2 regions of the Arthrobacter sp. TJ-263 genome follow, and region 2 is predicted to be linked to the other one. Evidence: predicted binding sites of a transcription regulator. Region 2 holds the regulator's gene; the other holds the start of a gene.
The links. Region 2 encodes LexA, which represses DNA repair genes until DNA is damaged. Its sites were predicted from a motif close to TCGAACANNTGTTCGA; they were not measured.
Positions count from the first base shown of each region.

Region 1: the regulator LexA is predicted to act here: its motif matches at 3,836-3,851, upstream of ruvA (Holliday junction branch migration protein RuvA).

Region 1 is NZ_JBZCNE010000001.1:288,482-303,656, reverse strand. Features, by position in the region: gene secD (protein translocase subunit SecD) at 1-1,285, opposite strand, end outside; gene yajC (preprotein translocase subunit YajC) at 1,371-1,943, opposite strand; gene ruvB (Holliday junction branch migration DNA helicase RuvB) at 2,043-3,158, opposite strand; gene ruvA (Holliday junction branch migration protein RuvA) at 3,155-3,784, opposite strand; gene AC4D2F_RS01410 (SDR family NAD(P)-dependent oxidoreductase) at 4,087-5,076, opposite strand; gene AC4D2F_RS01405 (TetR/AcrR family transcriptional regulator) at 5,128-5,703, shown strand; gene ruvC (crossover junction endodeoxyribonuclease RuvC) at 5,795-6,364, opposite strand; gene AC4D2F_RS01395 (YebC/PmpR family DNA-binding transcriptional regulator) at 6,401-7,159, opposite strand; gene pdxT (pyridoxal 5'-phosphate synthase glutaminase subunit PdxT) at 7,162-7,890, opposite strand; gene AC4D2F_RS01385 (MurT ligase domain-containing protein) at 7,992-9,263, shown strand; gene AC4D2F_RS01380 (type 1 glutamine amidotransferase) at 9,263-10,033, shown strand; gene AC4D2F_RS01375 (VOC family protein) at 10,174-10,536, shown strand; gene AC4D2F_RS01370 (M3 family metallopeptidase) at 10,675-12,684, shown strand; gene AC4D2F_RS01365 (GNAT family N-acetyltransferase) at 12,638-13,426, shown strand; gene pdxS (pyridoxal 5'-phosphate synthase lyase subunit PdxS) at 13,504-14,418, opposite strand; gene AC4D2F_RS01355 (hypothetical protein) at 14,454-14,681, opposite strand; gene AC4D2F_RS01350 (sigma-70 family RNA polymerase sigma factor) at 14,937-15,175, shown strand, end outside.
Region 2 is NZ_JBZCNE010000002.1:42,983-58,157, reverse strand. Features, by position in the region: gene pgsA (CDP-diacylglycerol--glycerol-3-phosphate 3-phosphatidyltransferase) at 1-494, shown strand, start outside; gene AC4D2F_RS10905 (CinA family protein) at 491-988, shown strand; gene AC4D2F_RS10900 (helix-turn-helix domain-containing protein) at 1,112-1,552, shown strand; gene AC4D2F_RS10895 (MarR family winged helix-turn-helix transcriptional regulator) at 1,616-2,125, opposite strand; gene AC4D2F_RS10890 (DUF3046 domain-containing protein) at 2,324-2,542, shown strand; gene recA (recombinase RecA) at 2,759-3,802, shown strand; gene AC4D2F_RS10880 (regulatory protein RecX) at 3,808-4,743, shown strand; gene miaB (tRNA (N6-isopentenyl adenosine(37)-C2)-methylthiotransferase MiaB) at 4,809-6,365, shown strand; gene miaA (tRNA (adenosine(37)-N6)-dimethylallyltransferase MiaA) at 6,362-7,273, shown strand; gene dapF (diaminopimelate epimerase) at 7,278-8,228, shown strand; gene AC4D2F_RS10860 (class I SAM-dependent methyltransferase) at 8,261-8,869, opposite strand; gene hflX (GTPase HflX) at 8,991-10,571, shown strand; gene AC4D2F_RS10850 (ATP-dependent DNA helicase) at 10,564-12,633, shown strand; gene lexA (transcriptional repressor LexA) at 12,701-13,417, opposite strand; gene AC4D2F_RS10840 (LysM peptidoglycan-binding domain-containing protein) at 13,798-14,268, shown strand; gene AC4D2F_RS10835 (histidinol-phosphate transaminase) at 14,353-15,175, shown strand, end outside.

The sequences.
Region 1 (15,175 bases), on a different contig from region 2:
AGACGAGTCCGCGTCCCTCCCGCAGCTCGTCGCGGATGCGCTCGAAGTAGACGATGAACGAGTCGGCGGTCTGGCCGATGGCGACGATGAGGCCCGCGACGCCGGCGAGGGAGAGACGGTAGTTCTCCGTCCAGCCGAGGATGCAGATGGCCAGGTAGGTCAGGACGCCCGCGACGACCAGTGAGGCGATGGTGACCAGGCCGAGGAGCCGGTACTGGAACATCGAGTAGGCGGCGACGAGCAGGAGGCCGATCAGGCCGGCGATGAGCCCGAGGCGCAGCTGGTCGGCGCCCAGGGTGGCCGAGATCTGCTGCTCGCTCTGGATCTCGAAGCTGATGGGCAGCGCACCGTACTTGAGCTGCTCCGCCAGGGCCGCCGCGGATTCCTCGGTGAAGTTGCCGCTGATCGAGGGGTTGCCGTCGGGGATGACGGCGTTGGTGGTGGGCGCGGACACGATCCGGCCGTCGAGGACGATCGCGAACTGGTTGCGGGGGTCGCCCTGCCCGATCGCGTAGAGGCGCTCGGTGACCTCGCGGAAGGTCTCGGTGCCCTCGTCGTTGAAGTCGATGTTCACGGCCCAGCTGTTGAGCGTCTGGCCTCCCTGGCTGCGCTCCAGTCCGTAGCTCGCCGTCGTGATGTCGGTTCCCGGTACTTCGACGGGGCCGAGGATGTACTTGCCCTGGGTATCGGGCTCGCACGCCACCATGGGCTCGTCGGCGGGCGCGGGCTCTTCCGCCGGCTCCAGTGCTGCCGGGTCGAGGCAGTTGAGGGCCTCGAACTCCTGGTACAGCTCGGGGGTGATCCAGTTGGGATCGCTCGCGTTCTGCGGCTCGGCGGCCGGCGTCGGGAGCTGGTCCTCCGGGGTGGGTGTCTCGGCGGCCGGGGCCTGGCCGGGACCACCGGCGAGGACCGGCCGGAACTCCATCTGGGCGGAGGCCTGGATGAGGTCGCGTGTCTGTGCGTCGGGTGTGCCCGGCAGCGAGACGATCACGTTCTGGCCGGACTGCGTGCTGATCTCGGCTTCCGCGACACCGGACCCGTCGACGCGCTGGCGGATGATCTCCACCGCCTGGTCGAGCTGTTCGGGCGTGATCTCGCTGCCGTCCTGGACCCGGGGGGCCAGGATCATCTGGGTTCCGCCCTCGAGGTCGAGGGCCAGGCGCGGGCTCCAGCTCGCGGTGCTCCAGTGGGCGCCCGCTCCCAGCAGGGTTGCGAGCAGTGCTGTCAGTACGCCCAGCCAGACTAGTGTCCGCTTGGCTGCCGTCCCGGTACCGGTACGAGGCATGGTGGGATGTCCTTATGCAGTGGCGCGTCGGCTGCGCCGGGTGATCGTGACGGCCCCGGTACGGGTACCGGGGCCCTACGAAATGCTAGTTGTCAGGATTCGCTTTGGGGTCGCGGGCGTCGCGCGCGTCGCGGTTTTCCCGCTGCGGGTCCCGGTTCAGGCGCTCCAGCGTCTCCTCGGGGCTCTCGACGCCGGACGTGGACCCCGGGGTCCCCGCAGCGGTGGAACCGCCGGCCGGGGTGCGGTCGACGCCGTCGATCGAGGACACATCGTCGGGCACCGCGGTGGCGTCGTACCCGCTGCGATCGGCCGGATCCGCGACCGTCGCGTCCTGGGCAGCGACCGCCGGTTCCTGCTGGACCACCTTGGAGAGCGCCTGCGTGTGGACCGTGGCGAAGGTGCCCGGGGACAGCTCGAGGACGGCCTTGTTGTTCTCCTGGTCGATCGAGGCGATGGTCCCGAAGAGACCGAACTGGGTCATGACCTCGGTGCCGGGTTCCATCTGGGTGCGCATGTCCTTGACCTGCTGCTGCGCCTTCCGCTGCCTGCGGAACATGGTGAAGATGAGGAAGGCCAGGGCCAGCGGGAGCAGCAGACTGAAGATGTCGAATCCGCCGGTCTGTCCGGTCGTGGGTTGGGCGACTACATGTGCAAGCACTGGAGATCCGTTCCTGGGGCTGGGGTGTGAGTGGCAGGACTGTGCCACGGCACACATCGTGAGACACCAGTGTAGAGCCGTTTGCTGGGCGTCCCCGCGTCAGGAGTCCGGCTGGGCCCAGCTGTCGACGGTCGCCTCCGTGGCCATCAGGTCCTCGGGCGTGACGGAGAACAGGTCCTCGGGCATCGCGGCCGCGACGTTCGCGGGCATCTCGATCCCCAGGTGCCGCCACGCGGCGGCCGTCGCGATCCGGCCGCGCGGCGTGCGCCCGAGCATGCCCTCGCGGACCAGGTAGGGTTCGGCGACGGTCTCGACCGTCTCCGGTTCCTCGCCCACGGCGATCGCCAGCGTCGACAGGCCCACGGGTCCCCCGTTGAACTTGGTGATGAGCGCCGTGAGCACCGAGCGGTCCAGCCGGTCGAGTCCTCGGGCGTCCACCTCGTACATGTCCAGTGCCGCACTGGCGGACCGGGCGTCGATGAGGTCGACGCCGTGGACCAGCGCCCAGTCCCGGACACGCCGGAGGAGGCGGTTGGAGATACGCGGCGTGCCACGGGACCGGCCGGCGATCTCCGCGAACGCGGCCGAGTTGACCTTCATGTCCATGAGCATGGCGGAGCGGCGGAGTACGAGCTCGAGTTCATCGGTGGAGTAGAACTCGAGGTGCCCGGTGAAACCGAAGCGGTCGCGGAGCGGTCCGGGCAGGAGCCCCGCGCGCGTCGTGGCGCCGACGAGGGTGAAGGGCGGCAGCTCCAGCGGGATCGCGGTGGCGCCGGGCCCCTTGCCGACGATGATGTCGACGCGGAAGTCCTCCATGGCCATGTAGAGCATCTCCTCGGCGGGCCGGGACATGCGGTGGATCTCGTCGAGGAAGAGGACCTCGCCCTCCGTGAGGGAGGAGAGGATCGCGGCGAGGTCGCCGGCATGCTGGATCGCCGGCCCGGACGTGATGCGCAGCGGCGCGTTCATCTCGGCCGCGATGATCATCGCGAGCGTCGTCTTGCCGAGGCCGGGCGGGCCGGAGAGGAGCACGTGGTCCGCGCTGCGCCCGCGCAGGCGGGACGCCTCCAGGACGAGCGAGAGCTGCCGGCGCACGCGCTTCTGGCCCACGAAGTCGTCGAGGTTCTTCGGCCGGAGTGCCGCCTCGACGGCGCGGTCCTCGGGGTCAGCGGCGGGCGCGACGAGCGGCGCCTCCTCCTGCTGCTTGTCCGTCATGTGCCCACCTTCGTCCGTGCCGAGCTGCGGGCGCCGTCCTGGCCGAGCCGACGCAGCGTGAGTTTCAGGATCTGGCCCACGTCACCGGTCGCGGCGACCTCGGGCGCCTCGTCGACGGCGGCGTCGATCGCCGCACCGGCGTCCTTCTCCGACCAGCCGAGGCCCATCATGGCGGTGAGGACCTGGCCCTGCCAGGTCTGCTTGGGCACCCCGGGCTTGGTGTCGAGCGGGACCAGCTTGCCGGCGAGCTCGAGGACGATCCGGCGGGCGCCCTTGGGTCCGATCCCGGACACCTTGCTGAACGCCTTGTCGTCGCCCGAGGCCGCGGCGATACGGATGGCCTCGGGCGTGTGGACGGCGAGGACGGCGAGTGCCAGGCGGGGCCCGACGCCGCTGACGGCCAGGAGTGTCTCGAAGACCTCGCGCTGGTCGGCGTCTTCGAAGCCGAACAGCGTCATCGAGTCCTCGCGGACGATCATGGCCGTGGCGACGCTTGCCTGCTCCCCCACGCGGAGCCCGGCGAGGGTCTGGGGGGTCGCCTGGACCTGCATGCCGAAGCCGTTGACGTCGAGGACGGCGGAGTGCAGGCCCACGTGGGTCACTGTTCCGCGCAGGGAACTGATCATGAAGGGCTCCAGGGGCACTTGCGGGCGGGACCGCCGGGCGTCCACCCGACGTCGAACATACGTTCTAATGCACTACGGTACCGGCGAAACGGCCCGCGATCGAGCCGCCACACCGGGTCCGCCGCCGGGCGGGGCCCGCCCAGCCCCGGCCTGCCCCTACCCCACGCCTCGATCCGGGCGGCGACTGCCCGCGCACCGGCGATCACAGGAGGGCCGGCAAGATCCCCACGACGGTGGGCGCAGGCAGGACGGCGGGTGCCGGGTCGGCGAGGACGGACACGTTCGGCCCGGCCCGACGAGGATCACGGGGACCCGCCGGCAGCGGCATAGGTCGGCAGGTACTCCTCGACCGCGTCCTCGAGCCAGGTCCACAGCCGCTCACGCCGATCCGTCGCGAACGTGACCGATTCCGCTCGGGTGACCCGACCGACCTCCACATAGCCGCCGTTCAGCGACCCGTGCGCGTCCCCGAGAGCGAGCTGGACCGCGTGACGGGCGGTGGCCCGCGGGGTCGAGGCTCCCGGGAGGACGCTCATCGTCGGCATCAGGTACTTCCAGACCCAGTACATGGAGACCGGCATGTCCCGGCCCAGCCCCGTCCCGGCGACCAGCCCGGGGTCGTACGTGTTCAGCCGACGCCCGGACGCGGCGAGGCGCTCCGCCCATTCGTGGGCCAGGGTCACCAGCGCGAGCTTGCTCGAGGCGTAGGCGACGCCCCCTTGCTCGCGTTCGTCGGCGAACCGCGTCGGGCCGTCCGCCGGAGGGTCCGCCCGGGCGAGGTCTTCGGGATCCCGCCACTGCGGGTCCGGGACGAGGTTGAAGCTCGCCTGCTTGCCCCGATGGGTGGAGGAGCCCAGGAGGACCGCATGGGCGCGCGGGGCGAGGAGCGGTTCCAGCCCTCGCAGGAGCAGGTGCTGCGCGATCACGTTGACGGTGAAGGTCAGCTCGTGGCCCTGCGCTCCGGCACGCCGCCTGCTCGTGAACTGTGCGCCGGCGTTGAGGAGCACGACGTCGACGGGGTGCACCGCGCCCCGTCCCTGCGCCGCGTGGACCTGTTCGAGCGCCGCGCGAACGGAGCCGAGGTCACCGAGATCGGCGCCTGCACCCGTGGCGACGAGCCCGGCTGCACGCACGCGCTCGAGCGTGTTCTCGAGGCCCGCAGCATCCCGGGCGAGGAGGACGAGGCTCGGCCGTGAGGGATGCCCGAGAAGCTCTTCGAGCATCCGTGCGCCGATGCCGCTCGTGAAGCCGGTGAGCAGGATCGTGGGTGACGTGACGACAGTTTGTGTCATGGCGAAGACTATAGTTGATGTCACAAAGTGACACAAGGGTAGGATCGGGGAATGCCCCGTTGGCCCGAAGACTCCCGCCGTCGCCTCGTGGACGCGGCGATCAGCCAGTTCGTCGACCGCGGCTACGCGGAGTCGACCGTCGAGAACATCGCGCTCGCGGCCGGGGTCACCCCGAGGACGTTCTTCCGCTATTTCGCCGACAAGGAGGAAGTGCTCTTCGCCGACGACGACGACCTCCTGCCGCTGCTGATCGGTGTCATCGCCGAGGACACCGGCCCCGTCCGCGCCGACGTGCAGATGAGGAAGGCGCTCGGGACGCTCGCGGCGGCGGTCGAGTCCCGGCGTGATCTGCTGAAGCGGCGCCAGCGCGTCATCGACTCGCACATCGCGCTGTCGGGACGGGAACTCGCCAAGCAGGCCCGGTGGCAGAAGGACGTGACGACGGCCCTGATCGGCCGCGGGTTCCCACCGGAGCAGTCCGAGATCCTGGCAGCCATCGGGTTCGCGCTGTTCCGGCAGTGCCTGCACGCCTGGCTCGCGGACGACGGGGGGCCGGGCCTGGAGGCGCGGGTGGGCGACGCACTGTCCGGGGTGCGGTCCGTTCTGGACGTCCGCAGCTCGCGCTGAGCGGGCGACGACACGGGCGTCGTCGATCAGTAGCTGCCGAGCCCTCCGCCGGGCAGCCGCAGAGGCCCGGGGTCGGACCGCACGGCCGCACTCAGCGGCGTCGGGCCCGGGCCTCCGCCTCGGCCCACATGCGCTGCGCGGGCGTGACCAGTCCGCCGGCGGCGGCTGCGCCCTGCGTCCCCACTCCCCTGCGCCATGCGTGCGTGATGGCGAGGGCCAGGGCGTCGGCGGCGTCCGCGGGCCGGGGCGGCGTGTCGAGCCGGAGGATCTTCGTCACCATCTTCGTGACGGCCACCTTGTCCGCCTGCCCGTTGCCGGTGACCGCGGCCTTCACCTCGGTGGGCGTGTGGAGGGCCACCGGGATGCCGCGGCGCGCCGCGGACACGATGACGACGCCGGACGCCTGCGCGGTGCCCATGACGGTGCTGATGTTGGTGCCGCTGAAAACGCGCTCGACGGCGAGTGCCTGCGGCTGGTGCAGGTCCAGCCAGGTGTCGACGGCCTCCGCGATGACCAGGAGCCGTTGGTCGAGGCTCTGCCCGGCGTCGGTGCCGACCACGCCGACGGCCACGAGGGTGGAGCGCCTGTTGGGTTCGATGTCGACGACGGCGAGCCCGCAGCGGGTCAGCCCGGGATCGACGCCCATCACGCGGAAGGTCACGGGGCTGTCCGCCGTCCGGGGCCGGGAGGGACGATGTCAGTCGTCGTTCTCGAGCTCGGCCAGGACCTCGTGCGGGAGGTGGGCGTTCGAGTAGACGTTCTGGACGTCGTCGAGCTCCTCCAGGGCGTCCACGAGCTTGAGGAACTTCCGGGCGCCGTCGGCGTCCAGGTCCACCTGCATGGACGGGACGAACTCGACGTCGTCGGTCTCGTACTCGATACTGCTCTCGTCGAGCGCGGCGACCACCGCCCGGAGGTCCTGGGGCTCGGAGACGATCTCGAACGTCTCGGCGGACTCCTTGACCTCGTCCGCGCCGGCGTCGAGGACGGACAGGAGCAGTTCGTCCTCGGTGAGGTCCTTCTTCGGCAGGGTGACGACGCCCTTGCGCGCGAACAGGTAGGCCACGGAGCCCGGATCGGCGATCGTGCCGCCGTTGCGGGAGATACCGAGGCGCACCTCGGAGGCCGCGCGGTTCTTGTTGTCCGTGAGGCACTCGATCAGCAGGGCCGAGCCCTGGGGTCCGCGGGCCTCGTACATGATGGTCTGGTAGTCGACGGCCTCGCCGAGCAGCCCTGCCCCGCGCTTGACCGCCCGGTTGATGTTGTCGATGGGGACGGAGGTCTTCTTGGCCTTGGAGACGGCCAGTTCGAGCCCCGGGTTACCCGCGACGTCGGCGCCGCCGGCCCGCGCCGCGACCTCGATGTTCTTGATCAGCTTGGCGAAGGACTTCGCGCGCTTGGCGTCGATCGCGGCCTTCTTGTGCTTCGTTGTTGCCCACTTGGAGTGCCCCGACATGCCTACGCTTCTCCTCTGATCATCCGAATAAACAGTTCGTGGACCCGCCGCTCCCCGGTGACCTCCGGATGGAAGCTCGTGGCCAGCAGGTTCCCTGAACGCACTGCGACAATTCTAGCGACCGGTTCCAAGTCCGTACCGGCACCGCCCCCGTCCGGGGCGGGCCCGGGCTGCGGCGTCTCCGACGCGGGCACCTGCGCCAGCACCTCGACGCCCTCGCCCACCTTCTCCACCCACGGCGCACGGATGAACACCGCACGCACCGGATCGGTGCCGCCGGCACTCCCGGTCGTGGCGAGCCCCCCGAAGGCGAGATCGGTCTCGAAGGACTCCCGCTGCCGCCCGAACGCGTTGCGCCGCACCACCATGTCGAGGCCGCCGAGCGTCTGCTGGGGGTTGCCGAGGCGGTCGGTGGACGGATCCGCGAGGACGTCGGAGAGCATGATCATCCCGGCGCAGGACCCGTAGACGGGCATCCCGTCGGCGATCCTCTCGCGCAGCGGTCCGGCGAGCCCGAAGGTGCGCGTGAGCTTGTCCATCGTGGTCGACTCCCCGCCGGGGATGATCAGGCCGTCGACACCGGCCAGTTCCGCGGCCCGCCGGACGGGCACCGCGCGCCCGCCCAGGGACTCGATGGTCGCGATGTGCTCGCGGACATCGCCCTGGACGGCGAGGACGCCGACCACGACGCCGGACGGGGGCATGGGAGCCGGAAGGGACGGGGAGGTCATCCCCCAATTCTAGGTTCTCCGGCCCCCGCTCCCGCCGGGCGTGAGGAGCGCCTCCCCGCCGCGTCCCGGGAAGGCGGGCGGGCCTGCGATAATTTGGAGGCATGAATCCCCTTCCAGTCCTCGTGGGTAAGGCTGCGCGCTTCGCCTCCCGCCTGCGCGGCGGCGGCTCCGCCTTCCCCGGCCTCGTGGTCGAGCGCCTCGATCCCGGCTTCATGGGCCGCGCCCTGTCCACCCTCCCCCGCGGCGTCGTCGTCGTCAGCGGCACGAACGGCAAGACGACCACCACCAAGATGGTGGTGGAACTGCTCGAGGGCCAGGGCCTGAAGGTGTTCACCAACCGCACGGGCAGCAACTTCACGCGCGGCGTCGCGGCGGCCCTGCTCGGCGAGGTCGACTGGCGCGGACGCCTCAGGGCCGACGTCGCCGTCCTGGAGCTGGACGAGGCCCACGCCGTCCACTTCGTGAAGCTCGTCCCGCCGCGGTACTCCCTGCTGCTGAACGTCCTCCGCGACCAGCTCGACCGGTTCGGGGAGATCGATGCGACCACGCGCCTGCTCGAGCGGATCGCACTCGCCACCACGGAGACGGTCGTGCTGAACCGCGAGGATCCGCGCGTCGCCGGCCTGGCGTCGTCGATCACGGCGGCCGACGTCGTCTACTTCGGCCTCGACGCCTCGCTCAGGAGCACCTTCCCGAACGACGACGAACTGCGCGGCGCCGCGGGGACCGCGCCGGCCGCGGCCCTCCCCGCCGACGTCGTCCTCGCGTCCGTGGACGGCAACGCGGCGGGCTTCGAGGTGGAGGGCACGACGACGCACACCGACCTGCGGCTCCGCGGCGTCTACAACATCTTCAACGCCGCGGCGGCCCTCGCGGCGGCCCGCGCGGTCCTCGGCGGCCGTGCAGACGGCGACCGGCTGTTCTCCTCCCTCGCCGCCGTCGAACCGGCGTTCGGCCGGGGCGAGAGCCTCGTCGTCGACGGCCAGGCCCTCGAACTGGTGCTGGTCAAGAACCCGAGCGGATTCCGCCTGGGCCTGAAGTCCTTCGACCCCGCCGGCTGCGCGACGATGATCGCCATCAACGACAACTACGCCGACGGACGCGACATGTCCTGGCTGTGGGACGTCGACTTCGACTCGCTGGGCCTCGGCGGGGTGGACGTCGTCAGCGGCGTCCGCGCCTTCGACATGGCGCTGCGCCTGAAGTACGACGACGTCCGCGTCGGCGCCGTCGAGCCCGACACCACCGAGGCGCTCCGGCAGTTCATCCGGGGCTCCGCGGGGCGTCCGAAGCGCATCTTCTGCACCTATACCGCCATGCTCGCGGTGCGCCGCGAGCTGTCCAAGATCACGAAGGTCGAGGTGGTCTCCTGATGAGTGACGCCCCATCCGCTGCCGCCCTCACCGGGGCGCCCACCGATCCGCAGAAGGGATCGCTGCGCGTCCTGCAGCTGTACCCGCGCGAGATGAACATCTACGGCGACTACGGCAACGTCCTCGTCCTGAAGCAGCGCCTGGCCTGGCGCGGCTACGGCGCCGAGATCCTCGAGCACAACGCGGGCGACCCGTTCCCGGACGACGTCGACATCATCGTCGGCGGCGGCGGCCAGGACAGCGGCCAGGTGGTCATCCAGGAGGACCTCCAGGCCATCGCTCCCCGGCTGCGGGAGCTCGCCGAGGACGGCACACCGATGCTCCTCATCTGCGGGCTCTACCAGCTCTTCGGCAACAGCTTCCGGACGTACGAGGGCACCGTCATCCCCGGCATCGGGGTGCTCGACCTCGAGACCCGCGGCGGCTCCGAGCGGCTGATCGGGAACGTCGTGGCCACGAGCGAGGAGTTCGGCGAGATCCACGGCTACGAAAACCACAGCGGGCAGACGTTCCTCGGCAGCGGGTTGAGGCCCCTGGCGACCGTGGTCAAGGGCTCCGGCAACAACGCCGAGGAGAAGCACGAGGGCGCCCGCTACCGGAACATCGTCGCGAGCTACCTGCACGGGTCACTGCTGCCCAAGAACCCGATGATCGCCGACTTCCTCCTGCGGACCGCAGCCGAGCGGAAGTTCGGTGCGTTCGACGACGCCGGGCTCGACGACTCCCTCGCGGACCTCGCCCGGCAGCACGCCGGCGCCCGGCCCCGGTAGGACAGCACACCGGCCGGTGCGTCAAGAGGCGCCGGCATCCCGGCCGGCCGGGGAGTCCTACCGGTAGCGTTCTCAGGGACGGGTCCCGGCCGGGGCCCGCCACCCCACCGGATCCCGCACGGGTCCGCGGAAGGAGCGTCATGGCTAAGGGAGTAGCAACCGTCTGGGTGCCCGTCGAGGACATGGGGAGGGCCCTCGCCTTCTACCGGGACACCCTGGGACTGAGCGTCACCATGGAGCAGGCGGACTGGTCGACGGTGGACGCCGGCGGGCTGACGATCGGCCTCAACGCCCGCGAGAACACCCACGGCGGGCGCGGCGGCGGCGCCGTCATCAGCTTCGAGCCCGAGGGCTCCATCGAGGACGAGCTGGAGCGCATCTCGTCGCAGGGTGGCGCGTCCATCGAGGGTGAGATCAGCGAGTACCCCTGGGGGCGGATCCTGCCGTTCAAGGACAGCGAGGGCAACGACCTCCAGCTCTACTCTCCCCCGGTCGGAGGCTGAGCGCAGCGCCGGACCAGTACCGGCGCGGATGCGGCGATCGAGGCGAGGGGCCCCGCACCGGCGGGATCGCGGTCAGGCACGTGCCACGAGGTCGGGGGTGGTGCGCGCACGTGCAACAACGTGCCAAAGTTGGTTCCCATGAGCAACCCTTTCCTTGAGCCCAGTACCCTCGACTACCAGCTGCCACCGTTCGCGGCCATCCGGGACGAGCACTACCTGCCGGCCTTCGACGCCGGTTTCGCCGAGCACCTCGCCGAGATCGATCGCATCACGGGCTCCGGGGAGCCGGCCTCCTTCGAGAACACGCTCATCGCCCTCGAGCGCGCGGGCAGCACCCTGGACCGCGTCTCGCGGGTCTTCTTCAGCAACTCCGTCAGCCACGCCACCAAGGCCGTCCAGGAACTCGAGCAGCAGATCGCCCCCCGACTCGCGGAGCACGAGGACAACATCAAGCTCAACCGCGCCCTGTTCGAGCGCATCCGGCAGGTGCCCGTCGACGGCCTCGACCCCGAGTCGGCGCGCCTCGTGGAGGAGTACCTCCGCGGTTTCGTGCGTGCGGGAGCGGAGCTCGACGACGACGCGCAGGCCACGCTGCGCCGGCTGAACGCGGAGCTGTCGGCGCTGAGCACCGAGTTCTCGCAGAAGCTGCTCAAGGACACGAACGACTCCGCGCTGCTGCTCGATACCGCCGAGGAACTCGACGGGCTCTCCCCCGACGCGATCTCCGCTGCGGCGACCGCGGCGGCGGACGCCGGCCACGAGGGGAAATACCTCCTGACCCTCATCCTGCCCACCGCGCAGCCCGCGTTGGAGCAGCTCACGAACCGCGAGGTACGCCGTCGCCTGCACGAGGCCTCCGTGACCCGGGGAGCCCGCGGCAACGAGGCGGACACCCTCGACGTCGCCACGCGCATGGCCGCGCTCCGCGCCGAGCGCGCCGCCCTCCTCGGCTTCGACACGCACGCCGCCGCGGCGACCGATAGCCAGACGGCGCCGTCGCTGGAGGCGATCCTCGACCGCATGCGGGAACTCGCGGCGCCGGCGGTCCGCAACGCCCGCGCCGAGGCCGCGGAACTCGAGGCGGAGGCCGGCCACGGCATCGAGCCGTGGGACTGGGCCTACTACGCCGCGAAGGTGCGGAAGGCGAAGTTCGACGTCGACCTGGACGCCCTGCGCCCCTACTTCGAACTCGAGCGCGTGCTGCACGACGGCGTCTTCTACGCGGCGAACCGCCTCTACGGCCTGACGTTCACGGAGCGCCCCGACCTCCTGGGCTACCACCCCGACGTGCGCGTATGGGAGGTCTTCAACGAGGACGGGTCCGGGCTCGGACTGTTCCTCGGCGACTTCTACACGCGCGACACCAAGAGCGGCGGCGCCTGGATGAACTCCTTCATGGACCAGTCACGGCTCGAGGGCACGCAGGCGGTGGTCATCAACAACCTGAACATCTCGACGCCGGGCGCCGGTGAGCCCACGCTGCTCTCCTACGACCAGGTGGTCACCACCTTCCACGAGTTCGGCCACGCCCTGCACGGCCTGTTCTCGGACGTCACCTACCCGCTCTTCGCCGGGACGTCCGTGCCGCGCGACTTCGTCGAGTACCCGTCCCAGGTCAACGAGATGTGGATCCTGTGGCCCGAGATCGTCGCGCACTACGCGCGTCACCACGAGACGGGCGAGGCACTTCCCCAGGAGGTCATCGACCGCATCCACGCGGCCGGCGCCTGGGGCGAGGGCTTCGAGACCACCGCGTACCTCGGCGCGACGCTGCTGGACCTCGCGTGGCACTCCCTCCCGGCCGGCACGGTGATCGAGGATCCGCTGGCCTTCGAGGCGTCGGCGCTCGCGGACGCCGGCATCGACTTCGCCCCGGTCCCGCCCCGGTACCGCACCTCCTACTTCAAGCACATCTTCGCCGGCGGGTATGCGGCGTCCTACTACGCGTACATCTGGAGCGAGATGCTCGACGCCGACACCGTGGAGTGGTTCAAGTCCTCGGGCGGCCTCACCCGGGAGAACGGCGACCACTTCCGGCGTGAACTCCTTGCGCGGGGCAACAGCATCGACCCGCTGGAGGCGTTCCGCAGGTTCCGGGGGCGTGACGCGGACCTCCAGCCCCTGCTCGTCCGCCGCGGCCTCGCATGAGGCGACCTCCCGCCGGCGGTCGGGCGTGGTGAGCATCGCCGCGTGCCAGCGGCTGCAGTCCGCCTGGTACGCGGCGCTCGCGACGGCGACGGGCGGCAGGACGTTCTCCACGCACGGTGCCACCTGGGTGTGGCTGCCGGCGCGGCGGGAGCTCATGATGATGTTCCCCGGGACGGTCCGCGCCCACGCCGTCCGGCCCGCCCTGGCCGAGGGCACCCGGCTCGGCGCGTCCTCCGTGCGGGTCTGGCTCAACGGCGCGGTGGACGGCGCCGAGCTCGGCGGCCTCGGATTCAGCCCGAGCTGGCAGCCGTGGTGGATGACGGCGCCCGTCGCCGCCGTCGTCGCCCCCGGGGACGACGCCGCGGCCCTCACCACCGAGGTGCCCGACTACTCGGGGCCGCTGCAGCAGGAACTGCGGGTGGTCGGCGCCCAGCCCCGCCAGGCCTGGCACGCCGTGACGCGCGATCGTGAGCACGGGAACATCTCGGGGGCCGCGTACGCGTTCTACCCGGCCGGGGTCGCCGGGCTGAACGGTCTCGGTGGCATCCACCAGCTCGAGGTCCTCCCCGCCTACCAGCGGCGGGGGGTTGCCACGGCGTTGCTCAGCGCCGTGGCCCGCGCCGCGGGCGAGGCCGGGGCGGTGGACCTCGCCGTCAACGCGACGCCGCCGGGCTACGAGTTCTTCTCGCGGCGGGGATTTACGCTGCTCGGTCGGGGGAAGACCTACGTCCTGGGGCTCTGACCCGGCGCGGCCGGATCGCCCGGGAACACGGAAGGGCCGCAGCCGTGGCTGCGACCCTCCCTGTCACCCGGCTGGGACTACCAGCCGCGTTCCGCCAGGCGGTGCGGCTGGGGGATCTCGTCGACGTTGATACCCACCATGGCTTCGCCGAGGCCACGGGAGACCTTGGCGATCATGTCGGGGTCATCGTGGAACGTCGTCGCCTGGACGATGGCGTTGGCGCGCTCGGCGGGGTTGCCCGACTTGAAGATGCCGGAGCCCACGAAGACGCCGTCCGCGCCGAGCTGCATCATCATGGCAGCGTCCGCGGGGGTCGCGATGCCGCCCGCGGTGAAGAGCACGACCGGCAGGCGGCCTGCGGCGGCGACGTCCTTCACGAGCTCGTACGGGGCCTGCAGCTCCTTCGCGGCCACGTACAGCTCGTCCTCGGCCATCGAGGACAGGCGGTTGATCTCGGAGCGGATCTTGCGCATGTGCATCGTGGCGTTCGAGACGTCGCCGGTGCCGGCCTCGCCCTTCGACCGGATCATGGCAGCGCCCTCGTTGATTCGCCGCAGCGCCTCGCCGAGGTTGGTGGCACCGCACACGAAGGGGATCGTGAACTTCCACTTGTCGATGTGGTTGGTGAAGTCGGCGGGCGTCAGGACTTCGGACTCGTCGATGTAGTCGACGCCGAGGGACTGCAGGACCTGCGCCTCGACGAAGTGGCCGATCCTCGCCTTGGCCATGACCGGGATGGAGACGGCCGCGATGATGCTGTCGATCATGTCGGGGTCGCTCATGCGGGAGACGCCGCCCTGGGCGCGGATGTCCGCGGGCACCCGCTCGAGCGCCATGACCGCGACGGCACCGGCATCCTCGGCGATGCGGGCCTGCTCGGCGGTGACGACATCCATGATGACGCCGCCCTTGAGCATTTCGGCCATGCCGCGCTTCACCCGGTTTCCACCGGTCTGTGCTGCGGGTGCCGAGTTTCCTTCAACGGTGGACACAACTTGCCCCTAAAAGGTAGATAAAAGCTGACACTTCATGATACGCGTCCTGCACCTGCCACTCGGCCGCCCGCCACCAGGTCACGACGCTCGAGTTCGTCCAGCAGACGGTCGAGGGGCTCCTCCGGCCACGGCGAGGACGGCCCGGCGCCCCCGCCGGGCGACCGTCCTTCCCGGGCCGTGGCTCCCCGCTCGAGGAGGAGCAGCTCCGCCTGCGAGACGATGTGCAGATCGGGCGGCAGGAATGCCGGGATGTGCGGCATCGGGTGTCCTTCCCTCATGGTGCGCCGTGGTGCTCTCGGTTGCTCCTTAGACGGGTCCGACGTCGCCGAATCATCGCGGCCGGCGGCCGGGACCCACGACCGCGGCCCGCAGTTTTGCCGATGTAAGCAGGCAAAGCTCAGCCTTTGAGCAGGATTGGCCTAAGGGCCCCATGCGCCCGGGAGGCCGCTGATAGCTTCATCACGACACCTGCCGCTACGGGCAGCAATGCGACTAAGCAGCTGGGGAGCTTGCTCATGCATTCACGGGACCGTGAAAAACTCATCGTCGACAACCTGCCTCTGGTCGGGTATCTCGTCTCTTCCTTGTGCGCCCGCGCCACGCATCTCTCGCGGGAGGACCTGGCGTCCGTCGGCGCGATCGCGCTCATCACCTCGGCGGACTCCTTCGATCCCACGCTCGGTGTGCCGTTCGGGGCCTACGCCCGGCGCCGCATCACCGGCGCCTTCGCGGACGAGATGCGGTCCAACGACTG
Region 2 (15,175 bases):
TCCTCCTGCTCGACGACGGCCGCGACGGGCTGTTCCGCTGGCTCGCCGTCCTCGTCTTCGCGGTCGCGATCTACACCGACAAGCTCGACGGCGACCTGGCCCGCAGCCGGGGCCTCATCACGGATTTCGGCAAGATCGCGGACCCGATCGCGGACAAGCTGCTCATCGGCTCCGCCCTCGTGATGCTGTCCGTCCTGGGCGAGCTCTGGTGGTGGGTCACGATCGTGATCCTGGTCCGCGAGATCGGGATCACGCTCCTGCGGTTCGCCGTGATCCGGTACGGGGTCATGCCGGCCTCGCGCGGGGGAAAGCTGAAGACGGTCGTCCAGACCGTCGCCATCCTGCTGTTCCTCATCCCGCTGCAGTCCATCGCCGGCGACTGGGCCTGGTGGCCCGCTGCCGCGGTCATGGCGGCCGCCGTCGTGATCACGGTGGTGACCGGCGTCGACTACGTGGTCCAGGCGATCCGGCTCCGGGCCGCAGCCCGCTCGTGACCGGCGCGGGACCGGCCGCCGACGTCGTCGACCTCGCCACGCGGCGGGGTCTCACGGTGGCCACGGCCGAATCCCTGACGGCTGGCCTGGTCGCCGCCACGCTGGCCGACGTCCCGGGCGCCTCCGCGGTCCTGCAGGGCGGAGTAATTGCCTACCAGATCTCTGTCAAGCAGAACCTGTTGAACGTCGACGCCGAACTTCTTTCGAGCGCCGGCGCCGTGGATCCGCGCGTCGCCGCGGCGATGGCCGACGGCGCCAGGGCGGCGTTCTCCTCGGACATCGGCGTCGCAACGACCGGCGTCGCGGGGCCCTCCCCGCACGAGGGGAAGCCGGTGGGGACCGTATTCACGGCGATTTCCACCTCCTCGGGCACGGAGACGTTCGAGCACCACTTCGTCGGGGACCGCGACGCGATCAGGACCGCTTCCCGTGACGCGGTGCTCGTCGAGCTCCGCGAGGCGCTCCTCGGGGGAACAAACAATCGCCGGGGGTAGTTATAAACACTGCCGGCCATTGATAGGGTTGGCGACTCAAGCTCTAGCAGAACGGGCAGGTCATCATCACGGGGCGGACGTCCATCGGGCGCCGCCGCATTATGAGGGAGCAAGGCGATACAGATGGTAAAGCAGCCCGTATCCGTAAACGGCGTGGTCCGTTGGCGTGATGTGGGGTTGGCGGATGATGCACAACGCAGGCCCAAGGAGCGCAAGCTGGTGGTTCTCCGCCACGAGATCGGCGACGTCCTGCGCGACGTCCGCCAGCGCCAAGGCCGTACCCTGCGCGAGGTGTCGCACAGTGCGAGGGTTTCCCTCGGATACCTCAGCGAGGTCGAGCGTGGACAGAAGGAAGCATCGTCCGAACTCCTCTCATCAATCTGCAGTGCACTCGAGGTGCCGCTCTCCTCGATGCTGCGGGAAGTCAGTGACCGCCTGGCAGAAGCAGAAGGCGTATCCATCCCGGACACCATCCCCCAGGAGTTCTCCCGCGAATTCGGGGACGACCTCACGGACGAACTGAACGACGACTTCCGTCGGGGGCTCGCGGCCACGAACCGCTAGTCACCCCACGTCAAGGAAGGCCCGTCCCCGACACGACCGAGGGGCGGGCCTTCCTGTTGTCCGCTACCAGTTGTCCCGGGTGTAGGTGTTGTTGAGCTGGGCGATGAGCGTGCCCAGGCGCGTGAGGTCCTCCACGTCCCAGTCCTCCATGAGCTGGTGGAAGGCCTGCTTGCGGGCCGTCTGCGCAGCCACGAGCTGCCGGGTGCCGGCGTCCGTCAGCGAGATCGACTGCGCCCGGCCGTCGAGCGGGTCGGCTTCCTTCCGGACCAAGCCCAGCTGCTCCAGCATCGCGATCTGCCGGCTGACGGAGGGCTTGCCCACTCCCACGCTTGCAGCGATGTCGGTGAGACGCATGGAGCCCTCACGCTGCAGGATCACCAGCAGCCCGTACGCCGCGGGTTCCATGTCGGGATGCACCCGACGCGCCACCTTGTAGGAGTTCGAACGGGCGCGCCGCCACAGCATGCTCAGCTGCTGTTCCAGGGCCTCGATGGCCGCATCGGTGTCGGCATCCTCCCCGGGGTAGCCGGTACGGCCCGCGCCGGGGTCGGTGATGCTCGGCTTCGCGTTCATGGGGCCATTCTAGGGCGCACCGGCGGAATCACCATGCCCCACAGCCTGTTTCCTCCGCCCGGCCGCGAATTCCGCTCGCGGGTCGTCCTCCCGGGTGATTCCACTGCGGCCCTCGGTGCCGGCCTCCGTGTCGAGGACCCAGAATGGTAGGAGAGGTATGACGGATGATCGGCCCACGACGAGAGCGAAGGACAGTGCATGCGGTTGAGCGACTTCTGGCGATTGATGGACGACGAGTTCGGGGAGCGGTACTCGCGGACCCTCGCGCGGGACCTCGTCGTGGACCAGCTGGGTGACAGGACGGCGTCCGAGGCGCTGGGCGCAGGTGCCGATCCGAAGACGGTCTGGGAAGCGGTGTGCCGGGCGCAGGATGTACCGACGAGCCGCTGGCTCGGCCGCGACGTCAAACCGCGCTGACCCGATGCGTCGGCACGCCCACGTCCGGGCTGCACGGGACACACAGAGGAACCGCGAATATTCGAATACCTGTTCGGACGGGGATACAATGGGACACGGCCCGAGCGCTGTTACGCACATGGTGACGGACCCGCCCCAAAGTGTCGGTGCGGGCCCCTACAGTCGAATCGAACACGTACACACAGGCCAGTTGGCCATGAACAACCGAGGTGAAGAATGGCCGCTCCAGACCGCGAGAAAGCCCTAGAAGCTGCTCTCGCCCAGATCGACAAGCAGTACGGCAAGGGTTCGATCATGCGCCTCGGCGACGAGACGAGGGCGCCCATCGAGACCATCTCCACGAGCTCCATCGCGCTGGATGCGGCTCTCGGCATCGGCGGACTGCCCCGCGGCAGGGTCGTGGAGATCTACGGTCCCGAGTCGTCGGGCAAGACCACCGTCGCCCTCCATGCGGTGGCCAGTGCCCAGCGCAACGGCGGGATCGCCGCCTTCATCGATGCCGAGCACGCCCTGGATCCCGAGTACGCGAAGAGGCTGGGCGTCGATACCGACGCACTCCTCGTCTCGCAGCCGGACACCGGTGAGCAGGCGCTGGAGATCATGGACATGCTCATCGGTTCCGGATCGATCGACATCGTCGTCATCGACTCCGTCGCCGCCCTCGTGCCCCGCGCCGAGATCGAGGGAGAGATGGGTGACAGCCACGTCGGCCTGCAGGCCCGGCTCATGAGCCAGGCCCTCAGGAAGATCACCGGCCGGCTCGCCCAGACCAAGACCACGGCCATCTTCATCAACCAGCTCCGCGAGAAGATCGGTGTGTTCTTCGGCAGCCCCGAGACCACCACGGGCGGCAAGGCGCTGAAGTTCTATGCGTCCGTCCGCATCGACGTCCGACGCATCGAGACCCTGAAGGAAGGCGTCAACCCGGTCGGCAACAGGACGCGCGCCAAGATCGTCAAGAACAAGATGGCCCCGCCCTTCAAGCAGGCCGAGTTCGACATCCTGTACGGCTACGGAATCTCCCGTGAGGGCGGACTCATCGATGTCGGTGTCGAGAACGGACTGGTCAAGAAGTCCGGAGCCTGGTTCACCTATGACGGCGACCAGCTGGGGCAGGGCAAGGAGAACGCCCGGAAGTTCCTGAAGGACAATCCGGGCCTGGCCGACGAGCTCGAGCAGAAGATCAGGGTCAAGCTGGGCATCGGGGTGCAGCCGGAGGAGCCGGACGTACCGAAGCTCAAGGCCGTCAGCAGCGAGTAGGCGCCGTGGCATCGGAGATCGGGCCGGAAGCGGCCGGATGGGGGATCTCCTACGGTCTGTTCGGTTCGGACAGTTCAGCCGACCCGGACGGATCCGAGCCGCCTGCCCGGTCCCGATCCACGCGCCAGAAGTCGTCGCGGTCGGCGTCCTCCTCCTTCGGCAGGACGACGTCGGCGAAGGGGCGCGGAGCGCCACAGGCCCGGCGTCGAAGCGGCTCGCCGGGCCGGGCATCCTTCGACGATCCGTTCGCACCGGTCGTCGGTGCCTCGGCCGACGCCGCCGAGGCACCCGATGCTCCCACGACGGGGGACGGCACCGGTCGGCGGCGGGCACGCGACGGAGGAGGCCGATCCTCACCCCGAGGTGCGCGGCGCGGGCGGCGTGATGCCGCCGCAGGTCCGAGCGACGACGTCCCCGAGGGTGACGGGACGGCGGGGGAGGACACCCCCGTCCGGAGCGACGAGGAGTGGACGTCGCTGGCCCGCTCCGTGCTGCTCCGCCAACTGGCCATGGGTGCCCGGAGCCGCCACCAGCTCGATCTCAAGCTCGCCGAGCGTGAGGTACCGCAGCCGATCGCCGCGGCACTCCTCGATCGGTTCGAGGAAGTGCAGCTGATCGATGACGCCGAATTCGCCCGGATGTGGGTGCGCACCCGCACCGCCGCCAGGTCGCTCTCCCGGTCCTCGCTGCGGCGCGAGCTCGCGGACAAGGGCATCGACGCGTCGCTGGCGGAGGACGCCCTGCTGCAGCTCTCCGACGAGGAGGAGGACGAACAGGCTCGGGAGGTGGTGCGCCGGAAGCTCCGCCGCAGTGCCGATCTGTCCGATCGTGCCGTGCGGGACAAGGAGATGCGGCGCCTCGTCGGGGTGCTCGCCCGCAAGGGGTACAGCCCCGGGACCGCGTTCTCGATCGTGAAGGACGTTCTCGCCGAGGGGGAGTGACCGCGCCGGTCGACCCGGCGATTGTGGGCGCCCAGCGTGCCGGTCGTACGCTTGAGGGCGTGAGCATGACACTTCCTGTATCCCTCGACGAGACGCCCCGCGGTACCCCGGCCGGTGCAGCCGGACAGCGCACCTACGAGGTGCGGACGTTCGGCTGCCAGATGAACGTGCACGATTCCGAGCGGATCTCCGGGCTGCTCGAGGGTGCCGGACTCGCGCGCGTCGAGGGCGGCCAGGCGGACGTCGTCGTCTTCAACACCTGCGCCGTCCGCGAGAACGCGGACAACAAGCTGTACGGCAACCTCGGGATCCTCAAGGCGGTCAAGGAGGCCCGGCCGGATCTGCAGATCGCCGTGGGTGGGTGCCTCGCCCAGAAGGACAGGGAGACCATCCTCAAGAAGGCACCCTGGGTGGACGCGGTCTTCGGGACGCACAACATCGGCGCGCTGCCCGCCCTGCTCGAGCGTGCACGCCACAACCAGGACGCGCAGCTGGAGATCCTGGAATCCCTCGACGTGTTCCCCTCCACCCTGCCGACACGGCGCGAGTCGGTCTACGCCGGCTGGGTCTCGATCTCCGTCGGCTGCAACAACACCTGCACCTTCTGCATCGTGCCGTCCCTGCGAGGCAAGGAGCGCGACCGCCGGCCCGGGGAGATCCTCGCCGAGATCGAAGCCCTCGTCGCCGACGGCGCCGTCGAGGTCACGCTCCTCGGCCAGAACGTGAACTCCTACGGCGTCGAGTTCGGCGACCGCGGTGCCTTCGCGAAGCTGCTGCGCGCCTGCGGGTCGATCGAGGGCCTCGAACGGGTCCGGTTCACGAGCCCGCACCCCGCAGCGTTCACCGACGACGTGATCGACGCGATGGCCGAGACGCCCAACGTGATGCCGCAGCTGCACATGCCCCTGCAGTCGGGCTCGGACCGTGTCCTGAAGGCGATGCGGCGGTCCTACCGGTCCAGCCGCTTCCTCGGCATCCTCGAGAGGGTCCGCGACCGGATGCCCCACGCCGCCATCTCCACCGACATCATCGTGGGCTTCCCCGGCGAGACGGAGGAGGACTTCCAGGCCACCCTCGACGTCGTCGAGCAGTCCCGCTTCGCCACGGCCTTCACCTTCCAGTACTCGAAACGCCCCGGCACCCCGGCGGCGGACCTGCCCGACCAGCTGCCCAAGGCCGTGGTGCAGGAGCGGTTCGAGCGGCTGACGGCGCTCCAGGACCGCATCGCCCGTGAGGAGAACGCGAAGCAGGTCGGGACGGTCGTCGAGGTGCTCGTGACCGACCAGCAGGGCCGCAAGGGCGGCGAGACGCATCGGCTCACCGGGCGTGCGCGGGACCAGCGGCTCGTCCACTTCTCCGTCCCCGAGGGTGCGGCCGTGCCCCGACCGGGCGACGTCGTGACCCTTCCCGTCACCGAGGCGGCCTCCTTCCACCTGCTGTCGGATCCCGCGCCCGAGCAGTACGCCGTCCGCCGCTCCCGCGCCGGCGACGCGTGGGACAGGAGCCAGGCCGACTCCTGCGGCGTCCCGGCGTCGTCCGACGGCACGGCCGGTCCTGACGGTGCTCCCCGCCCCGTGTCGCTGGGCATGCCGTCCCTGCCGGTCCGCGGAGCGCGTTCTTGACCCTTCCCGTGGTCGCGGTCGTCGGTCCCACGGGGTCCGGCAAGTCCGAGCTCGGTATCGCCCTGGCCCAGCGCCTCGACGGCGAGATCGTCAACGCCGACGCCCTCCAGTTCTACCGCGGCATGGACATCGGGACGGCCAAGCTGGCCCCGACGGAGCGGCAGGGCATCGGGCATCATCTGCTCGATGTCCTCGACGTCACGCAGGAGGCGAGCGTCGCCGCCTACCAGGAGGACGCCCGCCGCATCGTCGAGGACATCCGCGCCCGCGGGCGGGTGCCCATCCTCGTCGGCGGGTCCGGCCTGTACATCCGTGCGGCCCTCGACCGGCTCGAGTTCCCGCCGACCGACGCCGGCGTCCGCAGCCGGCTCGAGGCGGAACTCGCCACCACCGGGAGCGCGGCGTTCCGCCGACGGCTCCGGGAGGTCGACCCCGCCTCCGCGGAACGGATCGACGACGACCGCCGCCTCGTCCGCGCCCTCGAGGTGTACGAGATCAGCGGACGGCCCTTCAGCGCCTTCATGCCGCGGCGCGAGTACCACCAGCCCGCCGTGCAGATCGGCCTCGCCGTCGACCGGGCCGTCCTGCGCGCACGGCTCGCCGAGCGGGTGCACGCGATGGTGGCCGGCGGGCTGGCCGACGAGGTCGGACGCCTCGCCGCCCGCGGGCTCCGGGACGGGCGGACGGCGTCCCGCGCCCTCGGGTACGGGCAGTTCCTCCGGGTGCTTGACGGCTCCATGACGGAGCAGGACGCCGTCGAGGACACGATCGCGGCGACCCGCCGGTTCGCCCGGCGCCAGCTGACCTGGTTCCGGGGCGATCCGCGCGTGGCCTGGACGGACTGGCAGGCACCCGGTCTCGTCGACCGGGCCGTCGGGATCGTGCGGCAGCGTGGGGACATATCCTAGGACGGTGACCGACTACCGCGCCCATGCCACCGATTCCCGGCCGTCCGCCGGCCTCTCCTTCACCAAGGGCCACGGCACCGGCAACGACTTCGTCCTGACGCTCGACCCGGACGCGGCAGCCCCGGACGACGCCGCCTTCGTCGCCTCGCTCTGCGACCGCCACCGGGGGATCGGCGCCGACGGATACATCCGCGCCGTGCGGTCGTCCGCCCTTCCCGAAGGGCGGGCGCTCCTGCAGACGGAGCCCGCCGCGGACTGGTTCATGGACTACCGCAACGCCGACGGCTCGGTGTCCGAGATGTGCGGCAACGGCGTCCGCGTCTTCGCGCACTTCCTCCTCGCCTCCTCGGTGGCCGACCTGCCCGAGGGCGGCGAGCTCGCCATCGCCACCCGTGCGGGCGTCAAGCGCGTGACCCGCTCGCACGACGGGTACGCGGTGGACATGGGGCCCTGGGAGTTCATCCACCCCGAGGCGGCCGTGGCCCGGGGCATGGACTCGCTCGTGGAGATCGGCGGACTCGATGTCGACCGCCCGGCGCTGTCGATCAGCATGGGCAATCCGCACACCGTCGTCGCGCTGGCCGAGGCCGCCGAACTGCAGAGGACCGAACTGCACCGGGCTCCGGGTGTCCAGCCGGTGCCGCCGGAGGGGACCAACGTGGAACTCGTGGTGCCCTCCGATCCGCTCGTGGGGGACGACGGCGTCGGCCGGCTCAGTATGCGCGTCCATGAGCGGGGCGTCGGCGAGACGCAGTCGTGCGGCACCGGCGCCTGTGCCGCCGCCGCGGCCACACGCTTCTGGGCGGGCGCGGGAGCCCCCGCGCGGTGGCAGGTGACCGTCCCGGGCGGCGTCGTCGGGGTCACCTTCTTCGACGGCCCCGACGGCCGTGAACACGTGCTGCTCAGCGGCCCGGCCGCCCTGGTGGCGGAGGGCGTACTCCTCCCCGCCGGCTGAGCCGGTCGAACAGGATGAGCCCGCCGGGGCGGTCAGTCCGCCCGGTGCACCTCGAGGATGCGGAAGGACTTGGACGTCTCGGCGCGCCGCACCGTGAACCCTTCGGGCAGCTCCTCGGACAGCCAGCGCTGCAGGGAGTCCGCGCCCAGGTTCTTCTGCACCACGAGCCAGGCCCGGCCGCCCGGGGCGAGGCGCGGGAGCCAGCGCAGGAGCAGCGCATGCAGTTCCTGCTTGCCGATGCGGATGGGCGGATTGGACCAGATGGTGTCGAACTCGAGTGCGTCGTCCACGGCGTCGGGGGTGCTCGCCGCCACGTTGCCCAGTCCGAGGCGCGCGGCGTTCTCCGCGGTCAGTGCGACGCACCGCTCGTTGACGTCGACCGCGTGGACCTCGGCGTCGGGCGCCTTCAGGGCCATGGTGAGGGCGAGCGGCCCCCACCCGCAGCCGAGATCCAGCATCCGCCGTCCCTGCGGGTCCGGGACGGCGTCGAGCAGGATCGCTGTGCCCTTGTCCACGCCGTCGGGGCTGAACAGGCCCGACGACGTCACGAGGTCCCTGCGTGCGCCGGCCAGGACGACGGAGAGCGGTCGGCGCGTGTCCGGTCCCGCTGGCTGGGCGCTGAAATAGTGCTGAGACTCCATGGACAGAAGCCTAGTGGCACACCGGAGGCACCCGGCGCGGGCAGGTTTCGCGCTGGGAGAATACGCTGGAGCAGGCCGGGCCGTCAGCCGTAGGATTGAGGGACATCCACCTAGGGAGACTATGACCGAGAACCACGGACATTCCACCGGCGCCGACATGGGCCCGGAGGAGATCCAAGCCGTCATCGACCGGATCCTCGCCAGCGACGAAGCTGCCGTGGCCAAGGCGAAGAAGGGGACACCAGCGCCGGACACTTCCGCGCCGATCGAGAAGACCTGGCGATCACGGGCACAGGCCCTGTCCCAGGACGAAGAGCCGTCGGACGCCGACGGAGACCAGCAGGACCTGGCCGAGCGCCGGGCGCTCCGACGTGTCGCAGGACTGTCCACCGAACTCGAGGACGTCACCGAGGTCGAGTACCGGCAGCTCCGGCTGGAACGCGTCGTCCTCGCCGGCCTCTGGAGCGAGGGAACGGCGCAGGACGCCGAGAACTCGCTCCAGGAGCTCGCGGCACTGGCGGAGACGGCCGGTTCGGAGGTCCTCGACGGCATCGTGCAGCGACGCCTCAAGCCGGACCCCGGGACGTTCCTCGGCTCGGGCAAGGCCCAGGAGCTCAAGGGGATCGTCCAGGCGACCGGAGCGGACACCGTGATCGTCGACAGTGAGCTGTCGCCGTCGCAGCGCCGCGGACTGGAGGACATCGTGAAGGTCAAGGTGATCGACCGGACCGCGCTGATCCTCGACATCTTCGCCCAGCACGCCAAGAGCCGCGAGGGCAAGGCGCAGGTCGAACTCGCCCAGCTCGAGTACCTGCTCCCGCGCCTCCGCGGCTGGGGCGAATCCATGTCCCGCCAGGCCGGTGGCCAGGTCGGCAGCGCAGGCGCCGGCATGGGCTCGCGTGGCCCGGGCGAGACGAAGATCGAACTCGATCGGCGCAAGATCCGTACACGGATGGCGAAGCTCCGCCGCGAGATCGCGGGGATGAAACCCGCGCGGGAGACGAAACGCTCCAACCGCCGCCGGAACCAGGTACCGTCCGTCGCCATCGCCGGCTACACGAACGCCGGCAAGTCGTCCCTGCTGAACCGGCTCACCGACGCCGGCGTCCTCGTCGAGAACGCGCTGTTCGCCACGTTGGATCCGACGGTCCGCAAGGCGGAGACACCCGACGGCATCGGCTACACCCTCGCGGACACGGTCGGCTTCGTGCGGTCGCTGCCCACCCAGCTCATCGAGGCGTTCCGCTCCACCCTGGAGGAGGTCGCCGACTCCGATCTCATCCTGCACGTCGTCGACGCGTCCCACCCCGACCCCGAGGGCCAGATCGCCGCGGTCCGTGCCGTGCTGACGGAGGTCGACGCCCGCAAGGTGCCCGAGATCATCGTGCTGAACAAGGCCGACGCCGCCGATCCGTTCGTCATCGAACGGCTGCGGCAGCGCGAACCACGCTCCGTCGTCGTCTCCGCACGGACGGGCGCAGGGCTCACCGAGCTGCGCCAGCTGATCAGCACGAGCATTCCCCGCCCGGGCGTGAAGCTGGACCTGATGGTGCCCTACGAGCGCGGGGAGATCCTCAGCCGCCTCCACGAGGAGGACGTCGAGATCCTCGGCCTCGAGCACGTCGGCGAGGGGACCCGCCTCGAAGTGATGGTCCGGGAGGGCCTGGCCGCCGAGCTGGAGGCGTACGTCCGGCATGAGTGAGAGCACGCGGTCCGGCGCCGTGGCGCCGGACCCGGCTCCCCGCTCGGACGAAGCACGGCAGGCCCTCGAACTGCTCGACACCGCGGTGGCGGCCATGGGCGGGGAGATGCGCTCCGGCCAGCACGAGATGGTCCGGCAGGTCAGTGAGTCCATCCACTCGGGCGAGCACCTGCTCGTCCAGGCCGGCACCGGGACCGGGAAGTCGCTCGCGTACCTGGTCCCGCTGATCGCCCACGCCATGGACAGCGACCGGCCCTCGATCGTCTCCACGGCCACGCTCGCCCTCCAGGCCCAGATCGTGGGAAGGGACCTCCCGCGCCTCCTGGACGCCGTGCGGCCCGCGCTCACGCGCCCCGTCGACGTCGCCCTGCTCAAGGGCCGGTCGAACTACGTCTGCCTCCACAAGACCGGGGGCGGATTCCCGGAGGAGGACGCGCCGGGCACCCTCTTCAGCCTCGGCGAGGACGCCACGCCACACCCGTCCCCCGCGGCCGACGGTCCGTCCTCGGCACTCGGCAGGGACGTCGTGCGACTGCGTGAATGGGCAGAGGAGACCGCGACGGGCGACCGCGACGACCTCGTGCCCGGCGTGAGCGATCGCGCGTGGCGCCAGGTGTCCGTCTCCAGCATGGAGTGCATCGGTGCCGCCCGCTGTCCGATGGCCCAGGAGTGCTTCAGCGAGAAGGCGCGCGCCGCAGCAGCGGACGCCGATATCGTCATCACCAACCACGCGATGCTCGCGATCAGCGCGTTCGAGGGGCTCGCCGTCCTGCCGGAGTACGACGTCGTCGTCATCGACGAGGCGCACGAACTGCACGACCGGGTGACCGGAGCCGTCTCCGGCCAGCTCTCCGCCCCGATGGTGAGCGCGGCGGCCACGGCGCTCCGCCGCCACGCCTCCATCAGTACGGCCGCCCTCGACACGGCCGCCGACGCCTTCGAGGCGGCCGCCGAACTCGTCCCCTCGGGCCTGCTGCCGGGAGGCCTCCCGGAGGATCTCGAGCAGGCCCTGGCCCAGGTCCGGGACGCGTCCCGCGCGGCGCTGTCGGACACGAAGACGGACGGCAAGTCCGAAGCCGACGTCGACGGCGGCCGGCAGGTCGCCCGCTCACGCACCACGCTGGTCTTCGAGCTCGCCGAGCGGATCCTCGCGGCGTCGGACCTCAACGAGGTCGTGTGGGCGTCGCGTCCCAGCAGCTTCACGCCGGGCTCCGGCTACACGCAACCCGACGAGACCGCGCCCGCGACGCTGAACGTCGCGCCGCTGTCCGTCGCCGGACGGCTGCGGGAGGGACTGTTCGAGGACCACACCGTGATCCTGACCTCCGCGACCCTCGCGATCGGTTCCGAGTTCGGTCCCGTCGCGGGGTCGCTGGGACTCAGCGGTCCCGGTGCGCCCGCCTGGACCGGCGTCGACGTCGGGAGCCCCTTCGACTATTCACGCCAGGGCGTGCTCTACGTGGCGAAGGACCTGCCGAAGCCCGAGCGCGGAACCTCCGGTGCGCAACTGGAAGAGCTCCTGGGACTCCTCACCGCGTCCCGAGGGGGTGCGCTGGGACTGTTCTCGTCCAAGCGGGCCGCCGAGGAGGCGGCGGAGGCACTGCGTCCGAAGGTCGACTTCGAGATCCTGTGCCAGGGGGAGTCCTCGCTCAACGCGCTGGTCACGCAGTTCGCGGACGAGCCGGACACCTGCCTGTTCGGCACCATGTCCCTCTGGCAGGGCGTCGACGTGCCGGGGTCCTCGTGCCGGCTGGTCGTGATCGACCGCATTCCGTTCCCGCGGCCGGACGATCCCCTGATGACCGCCCGCACGCGGGCGGTGGCCCGGAACGGGGGCAACGGCTTCATGAGCGTGTCCGCCACGCACGCGGCCGTCCGGCTCGCGCAGGGCGCGGGACGCCTGATCAGGGCGGCGGAGGACAGGGGCGTGGTCGCCGTCCTCGACAGCCGACTCGCCAACGCCCGGTACGGCGGCTTCCTCCGGGCAGCCCTCCCGCCCTTCTGGGCTACGACGGACCGCGCGACCGTCACCGGGATCCTGGAGCGGCTCTCAGGGCGCTGAGGCGTCCCTCCGGCCGCGACACGACAGCTTCGACACGACAGCTGCGACACGACGGTCGCCGCGAACGCTACAGCGCGCGCATCACCGAGACGACCTTGCCCATGATGCTGGCATGGTCACCCAGGATGGGCTCGTAGCGGGTGTTCTGCGGCAGGAGCCACGTATGGCCGTCCCGCTGCCGGAAAGTCTTCACGGTGGCCTCCTCGTCGAGCAGCGCCGCGACGATGTCGCCGTTCTGCGCGCTCTGCTGCCGGCGCACCACGACCCAGTCGCCGTCGCAGATGGCGGCGTCCACCATGGAGTCGCCCGAGACCCTGAGCATGAAGAGATCACCGTGGCCGACGAGCTGGCGGGGCAGGGGCATGACGTCCTCCACCACCTGGTCCGCGAGGATCGGTCCGCCGGCGGCGATGCGCCCCACGAGCGGCACGAGGGCGGTGTCGACGGCGATCCGGTGCTCGGTGGCGGGTTTCCCGTCCGGGGACGGACCGGCCTGGGCGCCGGACGTGTCCGGGGCCAGGGTCAGGGGGAGCAGGACCTCCATGGCGCGCGGGCGCTTTGGGTCCCTGCGCACGTAGCCCAGCCGCTCGAGCTGCGACAGCTGGTGGGTCACGCTGGACAGGCTCGCGAGGCCCACGGTGTCGCCGATCTCCCGCATGGACGGCGGGTACCCCTTGTCGGCGATCGACCGCTGGATCGTCTCGAGGATCGTCAGCTGCCGGGCGGTCAGCCCCTTGGACACGGAGCGGCCGCGCGGCCTGCCCCGGCCCGCGGAGATGGGCACGGCGTCTGCCGGAACGTCGGCAGTGTTCGATTCCTGCCGGGCTGCCGCTGGTGATTCCGCCACTGTTGCGCCTTTCGCCTGGGATCGCTGATCCCGTCGTCGCCGCCGGTCGGCTTCCGTGGTCCGGAAACCGTTTTGTCAGAGGCGGCTGGTTGTGTGAGATGCATCGACCACGGAACGGCCCTCGGAGAGCAGCATCCGTCGACGATGTCCTGATCTCTTCACGCTAGGACAGTCGAGGGCACTTTTCAAACATATGTTCGACCGAGTCTCGACACGGGTCGATCGTAGATGCTAGAAATAGGCAGATGCTTATTAGAACGTGTGTTCGAACCCGGTGCTTCGCCCGGTCAGGGCATTCGAAGGAAAGAGGAACGGCAATGGTTACACCCGTACTGCATGGCAGCTCGCTGTGGACGCCCGCTCGCCCCGACAGCCACCTCAGGCTCGTCCCCACGCCTGAATCGCCCGCGTCCCCCACCGCCTCCCCGACCTCGAGCTTCATGGCGCCGTCCCGTCCCTCCACGCAGCGCAGTGCGGACCGCCCCCTGACGCTCACGCGGCGAGGGCGCCTGCTCCTGGTCGGCCTGCCCATCGCCCTGGGCGTCGCGGCCCTGATCCTCCTCGCGGCGTTCCTGACCTCCCACGCCCAGGCGGGGGAGTCGGCACCCACGGCCACGGTCACGGTCGAGGTGAGTGTCGTCACCGGGGAGACGCTGTGGGATCTCGCCGTGCGCCACGCGCCGGAGCGTGATCCCCGGGACGTCGTCGCCGAGATCGTCGAACTCAACGACCTGCCCAGCTCCGTGGTGCAGGCAGGGCAGAGCATCGCGGTACCGGCCGCGGGGTGAGCGGCTCCCGCTTCCCGCTTCCCGCCAGCGCGCCGGACCATGGGCCGTTCCTGCAGGAACTGCCGCGTCCCTTAAACTGAAGCAGTGCCCTCCTCCGTTGAAGCCCTAGCCAACCTCCCCCTGCGCGACGACCTCGTCGGGCTGCACCCGTACGGCGCGCCGCAGTTGGATGTCCCGATCCTGCTCAACGTCAACGAGAACACGTACGGCGTGCCGGCAGATGTGCACGCGGCCATCGTGGAGGCGGTCGCGAAGGCCACCACAGGCCTCAACCGGTACCCCGACCGCGAATTCTCCGACCTGCGGAAGAACCTCGCCGACTATCTGGGGCACGGCCTCACCCCCGATCAGTTGTGGGCTGCCAACGGGTCCAACGAGGTGCTCCAGCAGGTCCTTCAGGCCTTCGGCGGACCCGGGCGCACCGCCATCGGTTTCCCGCCCACCTACTCGATGTACCCCCTGCTCGCGAGCGGGACCGGTACGCGCTACGTCACCGCCGCCCGCGGCGCCGCCTACTCCATGACGCCGGAGGACACCGCCCACGCCGTTCGCGCATCGGGCGCGAACATCGTGTTCCTGTGCTCGCCGAACAATCCGACCGGCACGGCGCTCGGCCTCGACGTCGTGGAGGCGGCCTACGAGGCCGGCGAGGACGCGCGTGCCATCATCATCGTGGACGAGGCCTACGGCGAGTTCGCACAGGAGGGCACCGCGAGCGCCCTCACCCTGCTTCCCGGACGTCCGCGGTTGCTCGTGTCGCGGACCATGAGCAAGGCCTTCGCCCTCGCCGGGGCGCGCATCGGCTACCTCGCGGCGGCGCCGGAGGTCGCCGACGCCCTGCGGCTCGTCCGACTGCCCTACCACCTCTCCGCCATCACCCAGGCGACCGCGAACGCGGCCCTCACCC